One region of the Streptomyces sp. NPDC091281 genome, then DNA from elsewhere that is predicted to be linked to it. Evidence: riboswitches for the same ligand, from Rfam matches in the RefSeq annotation. Region 1 holds a riboswitch; each other region holds the start of a gene.
The links. Region 1 has a riboswitch for cyclic di-AMP ahead of ACIQPQ_RS12030 (transglycosylase family protein). Riboswitches for the same ligand answer to the same signal wherever they lie in the genome.

Region 1 (5,102 bases):
GAGTTCGCCACCGATCCCTACCCGGCGTACGCCTGGCTGCGGGAGCACGCGCCGGTGCACCGTACGCGGCTGCCCAGCGGGGTGGAGGCCTGGCTGGTCACCCGGTACGCCGACGCCAAGCAGGCCCTCGCCGAGCCGCGCCTCAGCAAGAACCCGGCGCACCACGACGGGCCCGCGCACGCCCGGGGCCGTACCGGCATCCCGGGGGAGCGCAAGGCCGAGCTGATGACGCATCTGCTGAACATCGACCCGCCGGACCACACCCGGCTGCGCCGTCTCGTCAGCAAGGCGTTCACCCCGCGCCGGGTGGCCGAGTTCACGCCCCGCGTGCAGGAGCTGACCGACGGTCTGATCGACCGGTTCGCGGCGGACGGCGAGGCCGACCTCATCCACGACTTCGCGTTCCCGCTCCCCATCTACGCCATCTGCGACCTGCTCGGCGTCCCCCGCGAGGACCAGGACGACTTCCGCGACTGGGCGGGCATGATGATCCGCCACGGCGGCGGCCCGCGCGGCGGTGTCGCCCGCTCGGTGAAGAAGATGCGCGGCTACCTCGCCGACCTCATCCACCGCAAGCGCGAGGCCCTGACCGCCGAGGCGGCGCCCGGCGAGGACCTTCTCTCGGGCCTCATCCGCGCCTCCGACCACGGCGAGCACCTCACCGAGAACGAGGCCGCCGCGATGGCCTTCATCCTCCTGTTCGCCGGGTTCGAGACGACCGTCAACCTCATCGGCAACGGCACCTACGCCCTCCTCACCCACCCCGAGCAGCGCCACCGCCTCCAGTCCGCGCTGGCGGCGGGCGACCGCACCCTGCTGGAGACGGGCGTCGAGGAACTCCTGCGCTACGACGGCCCCGTGGAACTGGCCACCTGGCGGTTCGCCACCGAGCCGCTCACCGTCGGCGGGCAGGACATCGCCCCCGGCGATCCCGTCCTCGTCGTGCTGGCCGCCGCCGACCGCGACCCGGCCCGCTTCACCGACCCCGACGTCCTCGACCTCTCCCGACGTGACAACCAGCACCTCGGCTACGGCCACGGCATCCACTACTGCCTGGGCGCCCCGCTGGCCCGCCTGGAGGGCCAGACCGCGCTCGCCACCCTGCTCACCCGGCTGCCCGACCTCCGACTCGCCGCCGACCCGGCGGAGTTGAGATGGCGCGGCGGGCTCATCATGCGGGGGCTGCGTACGCTGCCGGTCGCCTTCTCATCCTCCCCACCGAAAAGATGACCGTTCTTCAACAATGTGATCTTCACGTGATCTGCGCGGCATGAACTTGTGACAAGTGATCGTCTGCCTATACCTTCACCTGTCAACACGACGACCGCGTCCGTCCGTTCGCGTCCGTTCGCGTCCGATCGCGTCGCCGTGTGGGCACCGCTGTCTAGGGAAAGGCCCCCGCATGCTCTCCGGGAACGGTCGTCACCGTCGACCCCGTCAGGCCCCGGCCCTGCTCGTCGCGGCAGGCGTGACCGGCTCCGCCATCGCGATCCCGCTGCTCGGCGCCTCCGGCGCGAGCGCCGCCGACGGCTCGGTCTGGGACAAGGTCGCGGAGTGCGAGACCGGTGGCTCCTGGAGCGCCGACGAGGGCGGCGGCGAGTACGGCGGCCTGGCGCTGAGCCAGGACGACTGGGTGGCGTACGGCGGTCTCGACTACGCGGAGCGGGCCGACCTGGCCAGCCGCAACCAGCAGATCTCCATCGCCCAGAAGCTCCTCGCCGACCAGGGTGTCGGCGCCTGGGGCAGCTGCGCCCCGGAGGCCGGTCTCACCCTGGCCAACGGCACGGGCGCCCTGGACACCGGCGTGGTGGACGACTCCGGCGAAAGCGGTTCGTCCGGTACGTCCGAGGACGCTTCCCTCGTGCCCGGCCTGTCCGACCTCTCCAAGGGCGGCACCGGTTCCGCGGGCTCCTCCGGTTCCTCGGGCTCCGGCAAGTCCGCCGATCCGTCGGCCGAGTCCGGCGACCCGTCCGCGAACCCGTCGGCGGACGAGAAGACTTCGCCCTCTTCGTCCCCTTCCTCCTCTTCGTCCGCCAAGCCCGCCCCGTCCGGATCGGCCGACGCGGACGACCCCACGGCCTCCGGCACCCCCTCGGACGACACGGACACCCCGGACCGTTCCGGCGAGTTCGTCCAGGACGTCGGTTCCTGGAGCCTCGTCGACACCGGCTCCCTCGGCAGCGCGCCCCCCCCTGGACGGCGGCATCCTCGACACGGGCTCGGCCGACGCGGACGCGGACACCGATTCCGGCACCGGTCGCCACCGCGGCGCCACCGCCGAGGAGAAGGCCGTCCCCGACGCCACGGAGCCCGCCTCCAGCGGCCGTCACGCCGCGAACGCCACCGGGGCCCCGTCCGGCACGTACACGGTCCGCGTCGGCGACTCCCTGGAGTCCATCGCCGACTCCCTTGACTTCGACGGCGGATGGCGCGCGCTGTACGCCGCCAACCGGGGCGCCATCGGCGCCGACCCGGACAACATCAGCGCCGGTCAGACGCTGACCACCCCGGTCGGGACAGAAGCCGGAAACGGGACGAAGTGACCTGAGCACTCGTCACACTTCATGCTGAATGTCCGGTTTGGTGAAAGTGTGGGATGAGTCTCAGAAGCCCTGATCGTCTTTGAAATTCCGCCGAGCGCGTGTCTACGGTCATCACCGCTCGGCAACCCGAGCCCCGGCCGTCACAACGCCGAATCCTGCCAGTGGCAGTCCGGGAACAGTCGTCGCGTCACGCGCCGCAGGCAGGAGCGGGGGACCCAGGTAAGTGCCGTCTCCGGGAGTCGACCGGAGCGGCTGGGGGTGAAGCCACACCGCCGGGAGCACGCCTCCCGCGCCGGAGTGGCCGGGCAACTCAACCGGCCCGAACCCGACAGCTCACCTCGCAGGCGTCGGTGAGGGGATCCTCCATGCTGTTTTCCGGCAAGGGCAAGCACCGCCGTCCGTCCAAGGCCACCCGCGTCGCCGCGCTCGCCGGTGTCACCGGCGTCGCCATCGCCGCCCCGCTGATGGCGGCCGGCAACGCCTCCGCCGCCACCGCCTCCGAGTGGGACGCCGTCGCCCAGTGCGAGTCCGGCGGCAACTGGTCCATCAACACCGGCAACGGCTACTACGGCGGCCTCCAGTTCTCCGCCTCCACCTGGGCCGCGTACGGCGGCACGCAGTACGCCGCGCAGGCCAACCAGGCCTCGAAGGCGCAGCAGATCGAGATCGCCGAGAAGGTCCTCGCGGGCCAGGGCAAGGGCGCCTGGCCGGTCTGCGGCGTGGGCCTGTCCTCCGCCGCGTACGGCGGCGGCTCCTCCTCGGAGTCCTCGTCCAGCGGCTCCTCCTCCAGCGGCTCCTCCTCCAGCGGCTCCGGTTCCAGCAGCTCCGGCTCCGCCAAGACCGAGAGCCGCGCCACCGAGCAGCAGAGCGCCTCCCGCTCCGCCGAGCGCCCGGCCGCCAAGAAGCAGCAGAAGACCGTCACCACCCCGACCGGCAAGAAGGTCAAGAAGGGCGACGGCGAGTACAAGGTCGTCAAGGGCGACACCCTCAGCTCCATCGCCGCCGCGCACGACGTCAAGGGCGGCTGGGCCAAGCTCTTCGAGCTGAACAAGGACATCGTCCAGGACGCCGACCTGATCTACCCCGGTCAGCAGCTGCACCTGAAGTGATCCCGGCGTGACCCCGCGGGCGTCCCGTCCCGCACCGGGTCACGACCCGACAGGCCGCTCACCCCTCGCACGGGCGCGGCCGGCCCCCACCGGCCCCCCTTGCGAGCCCGTCCCCCACGGGCCCCCCCGCCCCGGCGCGTGTTCCCCCGTACGCGTCGGGGCGGGGTCATGTCGTCACCCCCCGGCCGCCACGCGGCTCCCGCCCCGCCCCCCGGCCGCCACGACCCCCCGTCACCCCCGTCACCCCCGCGCCTCCGGCGCCCCGCATTCGTCGCCTCCCGGTCATCCGGAGTTGGCCCTCCCCTTTGTTCCGCTCTGAAACAATGGGTACAGTCCCTTGCGCGCCCGCAGCGTGCCCCCGCGGCCCCCTGTCCACGGGACGGTCGGTCGGGTGGCGACGCCCCCCGGGCGGTTAGGCTCTAGGCGCACCACAACAGCGTCACATCCCAAGAAGGAGATGCTCGTGCCGTCCATCGACGTCGTCGTAGCCCGGGAAATCCTGGACTCCCGAGGCAACCCCACGGTCGAGGTCGAGGTCGGCCTCGACGACGGCAGCACGGGTCGTGCCGCCGTTCCGTCCGGCGCCTCCACCGGTGCCTTCGAGGCCATCGAACTGCGTGACGGTGACCCCAACCGCTACCAGGGCAAGGGTGTCGAGAAGGCCGTCCTCGCCGTCATCGAGCAGATCGGCCCCGAGCTGGTCGGCTACGACGCCACCGAGCAGCGCCTGATCGACCAGGCGATGTTCGACCTGGACGCCACGGACAACAAGGGCTCGCTCGGCGCCAACGCCATCCTCGGCGTCTCCCTCGCCGTCGCGCACGCCGCCTCCGAGGCCAGCGACCTGCCGCTCTTCCGCTACCTCGGCGGTCCGAACGCGCACCTGCTGCCCGTCCCGATGATGAACATCCTGAACGGCGGCTCGCACGCCGACTCCAACGTGGACATCCAGGAGTTCATGATCGCCCCCATCGGCGCGGAGTCCTTCTCCGAGGCCCTGCGCTGGGGCACCGAGGTCTACCACACCCTCAAGAAGGTGCTGAAGTCCAAGGGCCTGGCCACCGGCCTCGGCGACGAGGGCGGCTTCGCCCCGAACCTCGGCTCCAACCGCGAGGCCCTCGACCTCATCCTCGAAGCGATCAAGGAAGCCGGTTACGCGCCCGGCGAGCAGATCGCCCTCGCCCTCGACGTCGCCGCCTCCGAGTTCTACAAGGACGGCTCGTACGTCTTCGAGGGCAAGGAGCGCTCCGCCGCCGAGATGACGGAGTACTACGAGGAGCTGGTCGCGGCCTACCCGCTGGTCTCCATCGAGGACCCGCTGTTCGAGGACGACTGGGCGGGCTGGAAGGTCCTCACCGACCGCCTCGGCGACAAGGTGCAGATCGTCGGCGACGACCTCTTCGTCACCAACCCCGAGCGCCTCGCCCGCGGCATCGAGGACGGCGCCGCC
Region 2 (5,102 bases), on a different contig from region 1:
AGGCCAAGGGCTGGCGGCTGTGGATCGAGGGCTGGGCGGTGTCGCTGCGCGAGCCCGCGCTGCGCGAGGTGGCCCGCGACCTCGACCGGCAGTGGAAGGCCGCGCTCACGGGCGTGATCGCCGACGGTGTCGCGGCGGGCGAGTTCCGCTGCCCCGACCCCTCCGGCACGGCCCTGCGCCTGACCGCCCTGCTCGACGGCCTCGCGGTCCAGCTGACGGCCTACGACGGCGCCGTGTCCCGGACGCGGGCGCAGCAGTGGGTGGACGAGGCCCTGACCCGCGAACTCGGCCTGCCGCAACGGGCGGAGAGCACCGAACCCGTGCAGACGTCCGACGGAGCCGACGCGGACTGAGGCGGGCTGACGCGGGCAGCCCGCCCACTGTGCCCCACGATCACCCCCTCCCCCCCAGCGCACCCTCAGTCCAGCTCGTACACCGCCGTGACCGTCGCCGTGGCCCGGACGGTGCCCGGCTCCAGCGGTACCCCGCCGAACGCGGCGCCGGACAGGTCGGCCGCCGCGGCGACGGGTCGCGGGGCGGCGTAGGCGTCCTCGCTGAGGGAGACCAGGCGGCCTAGCCGGTGGCCCGTGAGCCGGGCGTACTGGAGGGCCTTCGTCCGCGCGTCCTCGACGGCGCTCTCACGGGCGCGGGCCCGCAGCGGCGCCGGGTCGGCGACGTCGAAGGCGACGGAGTGGACGCGGCCCGCCTCCCCGGTCGCGTCGGCGACGGCGCGCAGCAGGGCCCCGGTCGCGGCCACTTCGCGGACCCGTACCGAGAAGCTCTGCGCGGCCTGGTAGCCCGTCAGGCGGGCGGTGCCGTCGCTGTGGTCGTGGACCGGGAGGAGGGAGACGCTCTCGGTACGGACGTCCTGGTCGGCCACGCCCTGGGCGCGGACGGCGGCGAGCAGGGCGGTCGCGGCGGCGCTCTGGGCGTCGAGGGCGGCCTGCGGGGTGCGGCCGGCCGTCTCGACCCCGGCGCCGACGACCGCGAGATCGGCGTCGGCGCTGACCACGCCCTCACCGGTCACGGTCACGGTGGCGGGAGCGGGGGCGGCACCGGAGACCGCAGCCCCCGGCTGCTCGCCGGGCGCGGCGAAGGCAGGCAGTGCGGGGCCGAGGAGGGCCAGCGCGACGAGGGGCGCCACGACGGCCACCCGGCGGGCGCGGACCCGTGCGGCGCGGGACGACGGGGACGGGATCGTGAACGTACGGGGCATGGCGCTCCGGTCCTTCCGGGGGCGGGCGGCGGCTGCCGTCATCCCAGCAGCCGCACCCGCCCCCGGCGGCACACCACTCCCGCACCCTCACCTCACTGGTGGAGCCCGTCCGGGTCACCGGCCCCCTCGGACCGCGGACCCCGTCCGCTCACTGCACGGCTCACCGCCCTGCTCAGGCCACCCGGGCGATCCGCTCCTTGATGGCGTCCGGGGAGAGCGTGCCCTTGGCGGTCACGTGGTCGCCGGACGACTCCCCGCGCAGCCGCCGCCCGATCCACGGCACCAGGTACTCGCGCGCCCAGTGCACGTCGTCGCGGCGGATCTCCAGGGTGCCGCGCGGCGGGAGCAGCGGCCACGGCTGCTCGGGGTCGGCGGGCACGTCCAGGCCGAGGGTCTGCCCGGCGCGCAGGGCCACGCGCGTGTGCCCCTCGGGGCCGAGGTGGAGCCGGTCGCCGTCCCAGGCCCGCCGGTCCTGCACGGACCTGAGCGACCAGAGGTCGAGCACCGGGCAGCCGTACCGGTCGGCGATGGCGCGCACATGCCCGTTGTACGTGGCGATCTTGCCGCGCAGATGCTTCAGGACGGGGACGCCGCGGGTGTCGAACCCGGTCGTCACGAGGACGGTCCCGGCCGCCGAGGCGAGGGCCGCGACGGCCCGTTCGAAGCGTTCGGCGACCTCGTCGGGGTCGGTGCCGGGGCGGAGGATGTCGTTGCCGCCCGCGCAGAGGGAGACCAGGTCGGGCGCGAGCGCGACCGCGCCGGGAAGCTGGTCCGCCACGATCTGGTCGAGCAGTTTGCCGCGGACGGCGAGGTTGACGTAACGGAAGTCGCCCTCGGGCCTGCGGTCCGCGAGCAGGACCGCGAAACGGTCGGCCCAGCCGACGAACGCGCCGTCGGGGCCGGGGTCGCCGACGCCTTCGGTGAAGCTGTCCCCCAGCGCCACGTACGACCCGATCGGTGATCTCTTGTCGTTCTTCGAATCGTCTGCCACAACGGTTCATGATTCACCTTTGAATGTGACTTACGCGACCGTAGGCAGGGGTTGACGGGCGGTGAGATAAGCCACTCCTAAAGAGTTTCCCAATCAGGGAATAAGGGATCTTCCCCGGAACGGCGCCACAGGGCTGCGGCGGAATGGCGGAACGGCGTCGCGGAACACACCGAAGGCCGGGCCCCCTGGATGAGGGTCCGGCCTTCGGTGTGCGTGTCAGGTGTGGCTCGGGGTGCGGCGGTGTCAGCCGACCGAGACGCCGTGCGAGCGGAGGTAGGCGACCGGGTCGATGTCGGAGCCGTAGTCCGGGGTGGTGCGGATCTCGAAGTGCAGGTGCGGGCCGGTCACGTTGCCGGTGGCGCCCGAGAGGCCGACCTGCTGTCCGGCGGTGACGGTCTGGCCGCCGGAGACGGAGAGCGAGGACAGGTGGGCGTACTGGGCGTAGCGGCCGTCGGCGAGGCGGATGACGACCTGGTTGCCGTAGGCGCCGCCCCAGCCGGCCGAGACGACGGTGCCCGCGCCGACGGCCTTGAGGGAGGTGCCGGTCGGGACGACGAAGTCGACACCGGTGTGGTAGCCGCTGGACCACATGCTCCCGGACATCCGGTACGGGGTGCCGACGGCGGCCCCGGCGACGGGGGCGCTGAAGCCGCTCGCGTTCGAGGTGTCGGCGGCCTGGGAGGCGGAGCCGTCGGAGGAGCCGGAGGCCTTCGAGGAGCCCGCGGAGGACGAGGAGTCCGAAGACTTCGCGGAGTTGGACGACTGTGAGGACTTCTTCGAAGCGGACGAATCCGACTTCTTCGACGAATCACGCGGAGCCGACGGCGCCTTGGAGGCCTCCGTGGCGCCCGCCGGGGCCTTCTTGCCGATCGACAGCTTCAGGCCGGGGTGGATGAGCGACGGGTCGGCGCCGACGGCCTCGCGGTTGTCCGCGTAGAGGCGGGTCCAGCCGCCGCTGACGTGCTGCTCGTCGGCGATCTTCGAGAGGTAGTCGCCGGGGCGCACGGTGTACGTCGTGGCGGCCTTGGCGCCGTCGGCGGACGTCCGTGCGACGGGGGCGGCCTGGACGCTCTGCGCGGCGTGGGAGACGGCCTGGGCGGCGGGCGCCTCGGACGGCGCGGCCTGCGCTCCGCCGGCGCCCATCAGGGGGAGGGCCAGCGCGGCGCCGCCGGTTCCGGCGGCGGCGATCGAGCGGGTGAAGAACTGGGACTTGGGACGGCGGTGCTTACCCTTGGCGGGCATGGCGAATTCCTCTCCGGCGCCTGCGAGGTGAGCTGTCGGGTGCGGACTGGAGATGTCCGGCCGCGCGGGGACGCGGCTTTACCCCGAGCCGTTCCGGGAACCGGAACAGGCGTTACTACCTGTGGGTCCCCCGCTCCTGCCGTGTACGGGTGAGTGGGTGCGGAATCCGGGCGGCGGCAGGATTGGGCGTCCGTCCGGATGGGTCAGGAACGTAAGCGACCAAGACGCACGGGAACAAGCAGAGGTTGCGCTTCCGGTGCATTTCCCTTGATCCCCTTCCGGAATTCACGGTCACCCTGTGTCGACCGGGAGACGTCGCGGGCGGGGAACACCCGCGGAAATCAGGCGTATTACGTGAACATGACGCGCGACATACGGTCACGGATGAGACGCTGCTCACGTGACACCTCTCCAGGTCGCCCTATTCCAGGCCGAGTTGGAACGAAGAAGCCAATCGAGCCAATTCGACTAATTCCATCAATTCGGGCAGACATCCCAGATGTCACCTCACCGCACATCCAACCCAAGGGGGCCATCGGGGGAGGTGTCCGACAGCGGCCGGTGTTCCGGGCTCCTCCGGTTCGGCCGCCCCCGTGTCGTATGGTCGTGACGCAGTGGTCATGAACGTGATCACGAGAGTGGTCACGCAGGTGTTCCGGCGGCCGTCACGAGCCGCGTCGGCCGGAACCACGACCGGGAGGAGCCCCCGTGACGCAGCAGGTCCCGTCGACCGAGCCCGAGCTGGCCGCCGTACGCAACTTCCGGGACGTGGGCGGCCTGCCGACCACCGACGGACGGCGCGTGCGGCACGGCGTGCTGTTCCGCAGCGGCCACCTCGCGCACGCCACCGCCGAGGACGCGGCGTTCCTGTCCTCCCTGGGCCTGCACACCGTCTTCGACTTCCGCAACGCCGCGGACCAGAAGCTGGAGGGCCCCGACGTCGAGCTGCCGGGCACACGGAACGTCAACCTGCCGCTCTCCGACCCGGCGGACGGCGCCGAGTTCTGGAAGATGGTCCGCGACGGCGACCTCGCGCAGCTGCGGGAGATCCTGGGCGACGGCAAGGGCGCGGACCGGATGATCCAGTCCTACCGGGCGATCGTCCGGGAGCGCACCGCCGAGCACTCGCGGGTGCTGCACGCGCTCGCCGAGGACAGCGTGCCCGCGCTGATGCACTGCGCGGCGGGCAAGGACCGGGCGGGCCTGTCGATCGCGGTGACCCTGCTGGCGCTCGGCGTGGAGCGCGAGGCCATCGTCGCCGACTACCTGGAGTCCAACGCCAAGCACCGCCGCTACCGGGTGCACCGCAGCGGCAGCTCGGCCGAGGCGTTCTCCCCCGAGGTGATGGACCTGCTCGCCCCGCTCTTCGACGCCCGCGCCGCGTACCTCACGGCCGCCTTCGACACGATCGAGGAGACCTGGGGCGACGTCGACACCTACCTGGAGCGGGGTCTCGGCCTGTCCCCGCGGACCCGGGAGCGGCTGCGCGAGCGCCTGCTCGACTGATCCGCGCCCGACCCGGCGACGCCCGCCCGACGGGCACCCGACGTCCCGAGGCGGGCCTACTTCTTGGCGCCCACCTCGAACAGCAGCCACAGGAACCCGGCGAAGACGTGGCCGACGGCGATGTAGATGATCAGCCTGATCCACAGG
Region 3 (5,102 bases), on a different contig from region 1:
CGTTCCTGCGCCACCGCGGGCGGCTCGGCCGGGCGGGGGCGGACTTCGTGGCCCGGGAGCGCGAGCTGCTGAACGAGCTGTGGCGCCGCCGCGACATCGCCCGCCCCGCCCTCGACCACGCGGCCCGCATGACCGCACCCCCGATCCCGGCCCAGTTCCCCTACGGGCCGTACGGGGCCTACGGGTCGTACGGAATGCGGCCCGCCTACGGAACCCCGGCACCCTACGGGGGCCACCCGGTCCACCCCGCCCACCCGGCCCCCGGAAGCCAGGGCCCTTACGGCCCGCACCCCTACGCCCCGTACACCCCGTACGGGCAGGGCGGCCACGACCCCCGCGCGCCCTACCCGCCCCCGGCCGGGTCGCCCTACCCGCCCCCTACGGGTTCCTAGGCCGACGCCTCGGTGAGACGGTCCTGTTCCGCCGCCGTGAGGTCGAGGTCGGCTACCGCGAGCAGGGCGGGGAGCTGGTCGACGGTGCGGGCGGAGGCGATGGGGGCGGCGACCGTGGGCCGGGAGGCGAGCCAGGCGAGGGCCACCGTGGCAATCTCCGCGTCCCGCTCCCGGGCGATCGCGTCGAGCACGGTGAGCACCCGCCGGCCGCGCTCGGTCTCCAGGTGCTTGGCGGCGCCCGAGGCGCGGGGGCTGTCCACGGTCGTCCCCGGGCGGTACTTGCCGGTGAGGAACCCGGCGGCCAGCGCGTAGTACGGCACGGCGGACAGGCCCGCGTCGGCGGCGAGGTCCTGGAGGGGGCCCTCGTAGGTGGCGCGGGAGACCAGGTTGTAGTGCGGCTGGACGGCGACGTAGCGGGCGAGTCCCTCGCGCTCGGCGAGGTCGAGGGAGGCCTTCAGCCGCTCGGGGGTGATGTTGGAGGCGGCGACCTGCCGGACCTTGCCCGCCCGCACCAGTGCGTCGAGGGCGCCGACGATCTCCTCGACGGGCGTCTCGGGTTTGTCGAAGTGCGTGTAGTACAGGTCGATGCGGTCGGTGCCGAGGCGGCGCAGGGAGGCGTCGGCGGCGGCCTTGATGTTGGCCGCGGAGAGGCCGGGATAGTCGGGGTGCTGGCTCACCTTGGTGGCGATGACGACGTCGTCGCGGTTGCCGCGGGCCTTGAGCCACTTGCCGATGAGGGTCTCCGACTCACCGCCGGAGTTGCCCTCGATCCACGCCGAGTAGGAGTCGGCGGTGTCCAGGAAGTTGCCGCCCGCCGCGGTGTAGGCGTCGAGGACGGCGAAGGTGGCCGCCTCGTCGGCGGTCCAGCCGAAGACGTTGCCGCCGAGGGCGAGGGGGAAGACCTTCAGGTCGGAGGAGCCGAGTGTGCGCAGAGAGGTCATGCCCCGTGACAACACCTCGGCCGGAGGCACGTGTTCCGTGCCTCCGGCCAAGGGTTCGCAAACTCCGGGGAACGTCCGGGGGACCTCACCGACCCCCGGCCGCTTCCCCGGAGGGTCTCGGAGGGTTCCTCGGGGCTTCTTCTCAGGGCCCCGCCAGGGACCCGCTCAGGGGTTGAGCCCCTTGTCGCGCAGCCAGGCGCCCGGGTCGATGCCGGAGGCGCTGCCGCCCGGGTGGACCTCCAGGTGGAGGTGGGCGCCGGTGACGTTGCCGGTGGCGCCGACGCGGCCGATGACGTCGCCGGTGCCGACCTTCTGGCCGACGCTGACGCTGATCGACGACTGGTGGGCGAACCACAGCTCGGTGCCGTCGTCGAGGGTCAGCACGGTCTTGTACCCGTACGACCCGTCCCAGCCCGCGGAGGTGATCGTGCCGCTGTGCACGGCCTTGATCAGGGTGCCGGTGGGGGCGGCGAAGTCGAGGCCGGTGTGGTACCCGGAGGACCAGTAGGCGCCCGCCTGGCCGAAGGTCGAGGTGATCGTGTACGACGAGGTCGGCAGCGTGTACTGCTTGGCCAGCTCGGCGAGGCGCTCGGCCTCGGCCTTCTTGGCGGCTTCCTCGGCGGCCTTCTTCTTGGCGGCCTCGGCCTTGGCCTCCGCCTCCTTCTCGGCCTTGGCGGCGGCGGCCGAGGCGGCCTTGGCGGCGGCTTCCTCGGCGGCCTGCTGCGCCTTGAGGTCGACCTGGGCCTGCTGCGACTCGGCCTGCGCCATGATCCGGCTGCGCAGCGACTCGCCCGCGCCGGTGTCGGAGCCCGCGCCGATGCCGGTACCGGTGCTCGCGGTGACGACGGCGCTGTCCTCGGCGACCGTCTCGGCGGCGAAGCTGCTGAGCGCGGGCGCCGTCTCCTCGGGGGTGTCGTCGTCCGAGATCAGGGAACCCACGTTGGGCAGGTCCGGCAGGGAGATGGAGACGGGGGGCTTGCCCGTGTTGGCGCTGGCCATCCCGGCACCGCCGACGGCGGCTATGACACCGACGCCGAGGACGGTGGAGCTGCGGGCGAGTCCGCCACGCTGCTTGGCGACGCGGTGCTTGCCACGGACCGGGCGGACGGACTCCGCGGTGGGATTCCACTCCTCCCAGGGGCCCTCGTCGGTGCGGTAGCTGCCGTAGCCGAAGGTCTGGCTGGGCACGGCGGGGGCTTCGGGGGCAGGCGGGTTCGACGCCACGCGGGCGTACTCCTTTCCTTCCGTCGCCTACCGGGTTAGCTGACGGGTTCGGAGCGGGAAGGTCTCCTACGCGCGTATACCGGCCGTGTTTCCACGGCGGCTTCCGCGTGATTCACCCCAAGGTGGTGGTTCCCCGGTTCCCTTACGGGATTCGGCGCGTGCGCACGGAGCCGACTCTTGTGACGGCTGGGACGACCGCGCTGCGTTATCGAACGTTAATAGACCCGGGCCCGGGATTCCAAGCCGTTCCGCTTGATCAACAAGATTTCTGGCCTGGACTTTCACCCCAGGAGCGGTGAAAAACGGGCGAGTTGACCTCGCCCGAGGAATAACCCGGCGGCCCGCTTAAACCTGACGGTGACTCAGCTGTAACCGCAGCCCACTCGCGTGATCACCGCACGTGACGAAGGTCAGGGGTGGCGGACGGCGAGCAGCGCCATGTCGTCCGTGGTCGCGCCCCCGGTGTGCCGGTGCACGTCCTCGGCGAGGGCGGCGATCACCGCGGCCGGGTGCCCGAAGATCCGTCCGGCGAGGCGCTGCGCGGGGTCGTAGAACCGGCCGGAGCGGTCGCGGGCCTCGGAGAGGCCGTCGGTGTAGAGCAGCAGCGTGGCCCCCGCCGGGAAGGGCGTCTCCTCGGCCCGCCCCGGCACGGGGTGGAGGTCGCCCATGCCCAGCGGCAGGGCGGGGTCGCGGACGTCGAGCACGCGCACCGCGCCGTCGGCGTGCAGCAGCAGCGGGGGCGGATGGCCGTGGCTGAGCAGCCGCAGGACGCCGTCGCCGTGCGGGAGTTCGGCGAGAACGGCGGTGGCGAACCCCTCGGCGGCGTGCAACCGCGCGCCCACATCGGACGGACCGCCGCCGCGCCCCGGGTCGTAGGGGTCGTACGAGTCGTACGGATCTTCCGAGGCGTGCGGGCCGTAGGGGTCGTACGGGTCGCGCGCGTCTCGCCCGTCCTGCGGGGCGGACGGGTCGTACGGGTCGTAGGGGTCCCGGTGGACGCACCACTCCACGCCCTGGCGGGTCAGGGCGTGCTCCAGCCGTGCGGCGACCGCCTCCAGGGTGGCTTCGCGTTCGGCGGCCTCGCGGAAGGCGCCGATGACGGTGGCGACGGCGGCGACGGCCCCCATCCCCTTGCCGCGGACGTCCCCCACGATGAGCCGGACGCCGTGGGCGCTGTCCTGGACGGCGTAGAGGTCGCCCCCGATGGCGGCGTCGCGCTGGGCGGCCTGGTAGCGGGCGGCGACGCGGTAGCCGCCGATGCGGTCGGGGGGCCGGGGCAGCACCGCGCGCTGGGTGGCCTCGGCGATGTGCCGCGCGGAGGCGAGGCGGGCGTCGCCCCGGCGCAGGACCTGGTTGAGGAGCGCGGCGAGGACGGTGACCGTGACGACGGTGACCAGTTCGGTGATGGTGGTCTCGTCGGGCCGCACGTGGTGGTAGGCGTGCACCAGGTAGGTCGCGGCGAGGGCGGCGAGCCCGGTGACGAGGGTGCCGGTGAGGGTGAAGAAGGGGGCGGCGACGAGCGGGGCGGCGGTGAAGAAGGGGATCGCGGTGAAGTACTCGGGGGTGCTGACGTCGTAGCCGATGCCGCCGACGATCAGCAGGGCGGGCAGGAGGCGCAGCAGGGTGCGCGGGGACGGACGCCGCCCGCGCACGCCGGATGCGGCCCGGGGCCCCTTGTCGTCCACTCCCCCAGGCTGGCGGGGTCCGGGACGGGCGGCGAGCGGGGTGGTCCGACCGGAGGACCACCCGGACGGGAGGACCATCCGCGCCGGAGGCGCACAACGACCGAGGGCCGGAACCCTGTAAAGGATTCCGGCCCTCGGCCTTCAGTAGCGGGGACAGGATTTGAACCTGCGACCTCTGGGTTATGAGCCCAGCGAGCTACCGAGCTGCTCCACCCCGCGTCGTTGTGTTCACAGCCTACGTCATTTCTGAGGCGCTCGTGACCACGGGTGGTTCCGGGGGCGTACGGGGGCTACGGGTCCGGCTCAGAGGAGGTGCTGGTTGGGGGCCTTGGCCTGGGACTCGTACGCCGGGAGGACGAGGACGTCCGCGCCCGCGGCGGTGAGCAGGCCGGTGCCGTCGGCGTCGGGGACGAAGGTGTCGGGCTCGCGCCAGGCCGTCACCACGCGGCGGACGCCCGCGTCGAGGATCAGGCGGGCGCAGGGCGCCGGGCGGGAGGCGCGGCGCACGCAGGGCTCCAGGCTGGAGTAGACGGTGGCCGTGGGCAGCCGCGGGTCGGCCGGGTCGATCTTGGCGAGGGCGGCCTCCTCGGCGTGCACGACCGGGTCGCCGTCCTCGCGGGAGTGGCCGCGGGCCAGTTCGGTGCCGTCGGCGGCGACCACGACGGCGCCGACGCTGAACGCGGTGCGCGAGGGCGGGCAGGCGGCGGCCAGTTCGCAGGCGAGGGCGAGCCAGTGCCGGTCGGCGGCGGCGGGGCGCGGGCCGGTGCCGGGCGCGGTCGGCTCGTACACGGCGAGGACCACGTCCTCGATGCGGCGGGTGGAGACGAGCCGCAGCCGTCCGCCCTGATAGCCGCCGGGGC
Region 4 (5,102 bases), on a different contig from region 1:
GCAACTCCCCGACCTGGCGGCCGAGTCGGCGCTCCTTGGCGAGCGTCGTCTTCAGGAACTTCGGCGACTGGGCGCGCAGCACGGACTCGTACGTCTCGTAGCCCTTCTCGACGTCGATGACGTACGACGCGTACTCCGCCGCCGCGTGCGGCACGAACAGGCCCTGTTCGGCCTCCAGGTTGTCGAAGGCGAAGCTCGACAGGCCGCAGGCGCGCAGCAGTTCGTCGGCGCCCAGACCGAGGCCCGGCGCGAGGACCGCGCCCTGCACGTCCGAGACGCCGTGCGCGAGGGCCTGCCCGCGGCCCAGCGCGCCGCGTTCGTGCGGCAGGAAACCGACCGGCTCGCGCCCCTCGTACACCACCGCCACCCGGGTGGCGGGCCGGACCCGGCCCACCGCGGTGGCGAACTCCGGTTCCATGAAGGGGTTCCGCGGCGCCGTCGACGCGGCGCGCAGCGCCCGCCACCGTTCCCGGTCCCCCTCGGCCAGGTCCTCCGGACCCAGCACACGAATACGTCCGCTGCTCAACCTGACCCCCCGATCAAGTCCCCCCTGGACAGGGGGACGGTACCCCTCCGGGCGGGCGGGGCGGTAGGGAGCGGACCTGGTTGTTGCCATTCCGGGCAGAGGCCTTTAACCGCCCTGTACCCGGCGTTGCGCCGGAAAGCGGCCGGAAAGCGGAGGGAAGCGGGGTGAAAGCACACCGGAAGCGGACCGCCAGCGAGCGGTGAGCGCACCGGCAGCGCACCGGCAGCGTGCCGGAAGAGCGGGGCCGGGGGCGCGGCTGCGGCGGTGAGTCCGATCCGGCCGGAATCCGTATTCTCTGATCATGCCCGCACCCCACGCATATGCCGCGCGCTGCGCGTACTCCCTGATCGCCACCGACCTGGACGGGACGCTGCTGCGCGGCGACGACACGTTCTCCGACCGGTCGCTCGACGCGCTCGCGCGGGTGGCGGCCGCCGGTGCCCGCCACCTCGTGGTCACGGGCCGCCCCGCGCCCCGGGTACGGCCGCTGCTGGACATCCTGCGGAGCAGAGGCCTCGCCGTCTGCGGCCAGGGCGCGCAGCTCTACGACATCGGCGCCGACCGCCTGCTGTGGTCGGTCACCCTGGACCGGGAGCTGGCGGAGACGGCGATCGGCAAGATCGAGGCCGAGGTGGGGCAGGTGTACGCCGCCGTCGACCAGGACGGGATCGACGGGCTGACCCTGATCGAGCCGGGCTACCTGATGCCGCACCCGACCCTGCCGGCGGTGCGGGTCGGCCGCCGGGACGACCTGTGGTGCGAGCCGATCAGCAAGGTGCTGCTGCGCCATCCCGGCCTGACCGACGACGAGTTGGCGGTGACCGCCCGCGCGGTGGTCGGCTCGCTGGCCACCGTCACCATGTCGGGGCCGGGCACGGTGGAACTCCAGCCGTGCGGGGTGACCAAGGCGACGGGGCTGGCGCTGGCGGCGGAGCGGCTCGGGCTGCGGCCCGAGGACACCCTCGCCTTCGGGGACATGCCCAACGACATCCCGATGTTCGACTGGGCGGCGCGCGGGGTGGCCATGGCGAACGCCCATCCGGAGCTGAAGGCGGTGGCCGACGAGGTGACGACGTCGAACGAGGACGACGGCGTGGCCGCCGTCCTCGAACGACTCTTCCCTTAGGGGTTCCGCTCCCTCAGGGGGTTCCGCGAGGAACCCCGGCGGCCCGGGACCGTCAGTAGGCGCCGAAGACGTTGTCGATGGAGCCGTAGCGGTCGGCGGCGTAGTTGCAGGCGGCGGTGATGTTGGCGACCGGGTCGTACGGGTCGTAGGCGGTGCCGTCCACGTGGTACGCGGCGAACGTCGGGTCGATGACCTGGAGCAGGCCCTTCGACGGGATGCCGGCCGCGGCGTTGGAGTCCCACAGGTTGATCGCGTTCGGGTTGCCCGAGGACTCCCGCATCACGTTGCGGTAGATGCCGTCGTAGCTGCCCGGGATGCCCTTCTCGGCCATGATCGCGAGGGACTCGCGGATCCAGCCGTCGAGGTTGTTCGTGTACCCGGCGGAGGTGGCGGCCGAGGTGGCGGGGGCGGCGGAGGCGCTGGTGGCGCCGATGAAGGGGAGGGTGAGCGCGGCGGCGCCGGCGCAGGCCACGGCGACGGTGCGGACCAGGCGGGTGCGGGTGCGGCGGGGCTGGGTGACAGCGGACATGAAGGGGTTCCTCTCCGGCGCCTGCGAGGTGAGCTGTCGGGTTCGGGCGGGGAGGTGCCCGGCCGGCCGCCGTACGGACACGGTGGCGCGGCTTCACCCCGAGCCGTTCCGCCGCGTCCGTGTGTGACGTACGCGCCGGGACGGCGACTTACCTGGGTCCCCCGCTCCTGCCGCGAATGTCTTCGTCGATGGGGTTGTCGGACGGCGGCAGGATTAGGCGTCTGTCCGACAGGCCGGGAACGTATGCGAGAGCACATGTCGGGAACAAGTGGCTGATTCACAGGTCGTCCCTATTGACCTTGGTCTGGGGTTTTCGGGCGCTTGATCCTTTGCGGGGGCTGGCGCTCAACTTCCGCTTGAGCAAAGCGGAATTAAAAAATCCGGTCAGGGTTGCTCGATGGCGGCACGGGTGAGCCAACTCACCTGCGTCCACAAGGCGGGTAAAACGGTCATATAGCTCAAGTGGCTTTAATGGGGTGGGGGTTGTGGGAGTGAGGGGTGAGGGGTGGAAGAGGGTCGGGAGGGGTGGCTGAGGGGGCGCGGTCGGAGTGCGGATGCGGGCGCCGATCGACGTGTCCCCGACCGGAAGGGGTACATACCTTCCGGTCGGTAACATATGGGGCGCGCGATGCCTGTGAGGGCGGTGGGACGGGTGGGTCGGCGCCTCCCGGTCGGGCGAAGTTCGAGGCAGGGGGACGTGGGGCCTGTCGGTGATCGAAACGTGACCGGATACGCTGACTTGAGTGAGGGCAGCGACGTATCGACAAACCGTGTGATCGCCGGAAGACACCAGCAGACAGGAGACCCCTCGTGACCGTCGTCGGGCCGTTCGGGCTGAGCGTGCGGGACCAGGCTCTGGAAGCCGATGTCCAGGCCGGATTGACGGCTGTCGAGGAAGGCCTGCTCGAAGCCACGAAGAGCGAGGTCCCGTTCATCACGGAGGCCGCGCAGCACCTCGTGCGCGCGGGCGGGAAGCGGTTCCGGCCGCTGCTCGTGATGCTCGCGGCCCAGTTCGGCGACCCCTACGCCCCCGGGGTCGTGCCCTCGGCCGTCGTGGTCGAGCTGACCCACCTCGCCACGCTCTACCACGACGACGTCATGGACGAGGCGGCCGTACGGCGCGGGGTGCCGAGCGCGAACACCCGCTGGGGGAACTCCGTCGCCGTCCTCACCGGCGACTTCCTCTTCGCCCGCGCCTCCCACATCCTCGCCGACCTCGGCCCCGAGGCCGTCCGGGTCCAGGCGGAGGCGTTCGAGCGCCTCGTCACCGGCCAGATCCTGGAGACCGCCGGGCCGACCGACGGGCGCGACCCCGTCGACCACTACCTCGACGTGCTCGGCGGCAAGACCGGCTCCCTGGTCGCCGTCGCCTGCCGCTTCGGCGCCATGATGTCCGGCGCCGACGACACGGTCGTGGACATGCTCACCCAGTACGGGGAGCGGCTCGGCGTCGCCTTCCAGCTCGCCGACGACGTCCTCGACATCGCCTCCGACTCCCACGAGTCGGGCAAGACGCCCGGCACCGACCTGCGCGAGGGCATCGCCACCCTGCCGGTGCTGCGGCTGCGGGAGCGGGCGGCCCGGCTGGCGCTGCCGGAGGACGTCGCGCTGTGCGAGCTGCTCGACTCCGACCTCAGCGACGACGCGCGCCTCGCCGAGGCCCTGGCCGGACTGCGGGCGCACCCCGCGTTGGAGCAGGCCCGCCGCGACACCGTGCGGTACGCCAAGGACGCGCGGGCGGTGCTGGCACCGCTGCGGGAGTGCGAGGCGAAGTCGGGCCTGCTGGAGCTGTGCGACGCGGTGGTCCACCGGGCGGGGTAGCCGGGGTGGCTCCCGAGAGCCACACCCCGCTCCGCCCGCGCAGGGGCCTCTTCGCCGCGCCCGCAGGGCGGCTCCTCGCCGTGCCCCGCACAGCTTCCCGCGGGGCGTCTCTCAGGGATGGCCCCCACCGACCCTGACGCCCCCCACCCCCGTGTCATACCGGAGGTGTACGTCGATTTGCGTCCGAGGGCTGACGAATGACGGCGGCTCATTTGGTCAGATGGTGAGCACGGTAATCATCGCTCCTCACCGATTCGGGTGAGAATGGCGGCCCGGGGCAAGGACGTTGGTACGTGAGACGGCCGCCCGCCGCCGCCGACGACGGAGGTAAGGCACACATGGCACCGTACGCATCCGACGACAGCACGCACCCCGGCGAGGCCGACGACCTGCGCGCCGGGCGGCGCAAGGCCGTGCGGTACGTCGTCCCGGTCACCGTGGTGGGCATCGCGGCGGCGACGATCGGGCTCGTCCCGGCCCTCGCCGACTCGGGCGACCCCGACCTGCCGAAGATCAGCGCCCAGCAGCTCATCGAGAAGATCGCCGCGTCGGACGTGCAGCAGCTGTCCGGCACCGTGAAGATCACCACCGACCTGGGCCTGCCCGACCTGGGCGGCCTGGAGAGCGGGCTCCTCGCGGGGGCCGCGGGGGGCGCCTCCGACGGCTCCTCCGCCGACCCGTCCACCCGCCTCACCGAACTCGCCTCCGGCACCCACACCCTGCGCGTCGCCGCCGACGGCCCGGACCGGCAGAAGCTCTCCCTCCTGGAGAACGCCGCCGAGTACAGCGTCATCCACAACGGCAAGGACGTGTGGGGGTACGACAGCGCCTCCAACGAGGTCTACCACTCCACCGGTGACGCCCCCGCCGGCGCCGACGACCGCGCCTCCGGCACCCCCGCGCCCACCACACCCAAGGAACTGACCGAAGAAGCCCTCAAGGCCGTCGACGGCACCACGTCCGTCACCGTGGACGGCACCGTCCAGGTCGCCGGCCGCGACGCCTACAAGCTGCTGGTCAAGCCGAAGCAGTCCGGTTCCACCGTCGGCGCGGTCACCGTCGCCGTCGACGCGAAGACCGGCCTGCCGCTCAAGTTCACC

Region 2: it holds a riboswitch for cyclic di-AMP, as region 1 does, so the genes downstream of both, ACIQPQ_RS16130 (peptidoglycan DD-metalloendopeptidase family protein) here and ACIQPQ_RS12030 (transglycosylase family protein) in region 1, are expected to answer to the same signal.
Region 3: it holds a riboswitch for cyclic di-AMP, as region 1 does, so the genes downstream of both, ACIQPQ_RS23080 (M23 family metallopeptidase) here and ACIQPQ_RS12030 (transglycosylase family protein) in region 1, are expected to answer to the same signal.
Region 4: it holds a riboswitch for cyclic di-AMP, as region 1 does, so the genes downstream of both, ACIQPQ_RS33905 (transglycosylase SLT domain-containing protein) here and ACIQPQ_RS12030 (transglycosylase family protein) in region 1, are expected to answer to the same signal.

Annotation. Positions count from the first base shown of each region.
Region 1 covers NZ_JBIVUY010000004.1:101,539-106,640, reverse strand. Annotated here, with positions in the region: gene ACIQPQ_RS12045 (cytochrome P450) at 1-1,230, shown strand, start outside; gene ACIQPQ_RS12040 (transglycosylase family protein) at 1,469-2,413, shown strand; gene ACIQPQ_RS12035 (hypothetical protein) at 2,388-2,543, shown strand; cyclic di-AMP (ydaO/yuaA leader) riboswitch at 2,726-2,905, shown strand; gene ACIQPQ_RS12030 (transglycosylase family protein) at 2,909-3,652, shown strand; gene eno (phosphopyruvate hydratase) at 4,110-5,102, shown strand, end outside.
Region 2 covers NZ_JBIVUY010000005.1:363,534-368,635, forward strand. Annotated here, with positions in the region: gene ACIQPQ_RS16115 (TetR/AcrR family transcriptional regulator) at 1-353, shown strand, start outside; gene ACIQPQ_RS16120 (SIMPL domain-containing protein) at 419-1,216, opposite strand; gene ACIQPQ_RS16125 (SGNH/GDSL hydrolase family protein) at 1,389-2,207, opposite strand; gene ACIQPQ_RS16130 (peptidoglycan DD-metalloendopeptidase family protein) at 2,451-3,449, opposite strand; cyclic di-AMP (ydaO/yuaA leader) riboswitch at 3,454-3,619, opposite strand; gene ACIQPQ_RS16135 (tyrosine-protein phosphatase) at 4,158-4,955, shown strand; gene ACIQPQ_RS16140 (DUF6126 family protein) at 5,012-5,102, opposite strand, start outside.
Region 3 covers NZ_JBIVUY010000008.1:402,881-407,982, reverse strand. Annotated here, with positions in the region: gene ACIQPQ_RS23090 (PrsW family intramembrane metalloprotease) at 1-392, shown strand, start outside; gene ACIQPQ_RS23085 (aldo/keto reductase) at 389-1,333, opposite strand; gene ACIQPQ_RS23080 (M23 family metallopeptidase) at 1,499-2,557, opposite strand; cyclic di-AMP (ydaO/yuaA leader) riboswitch at 2,565-2,724, opposite strand; gene ACIQPQ_RS23075 (PP2C family protein-serine/threonine phosphatase) at 2,968-4,242, opposite strand; tRNA gene ACIQPQ_RS23070 (tRNA-Met) at 4,388-4,461, opposite strand; gene ACIQPQ_RS23065 (dihydrofolate reductase family protein) at 4,546-5,102, opposite strand, start outside.
Region 4 covers NZ_JBIVUY010000016.1:202,715-207,816, forward strand. Annotated here, with positions in the region: gene ACIQPQ_RS33895 (GNAT family N-acetyltransferase) at 1-526, opposite strand, end outside; gene ACIQPQ_RS33900 (HAD family hydrolase) at 828-1,652, shown strand; gene ACIQPQ_RS33905 (transglycosylase SLT domain-containing protein) at 1,705-2,181, opposite strand; cyclic di-AMP (ydaO/yuaA leader) riboswitch at 2,187-2,379, opposite strand; gene ACIQPQ_RS33910 (polyprenyl synthetase family protein) at 2,992-4,002, shown strand; gene ACIQPQ_RS33915 (outer membrane lipoprotein carrier protein LolA) at 4,341-5,102, shown strand, end outside.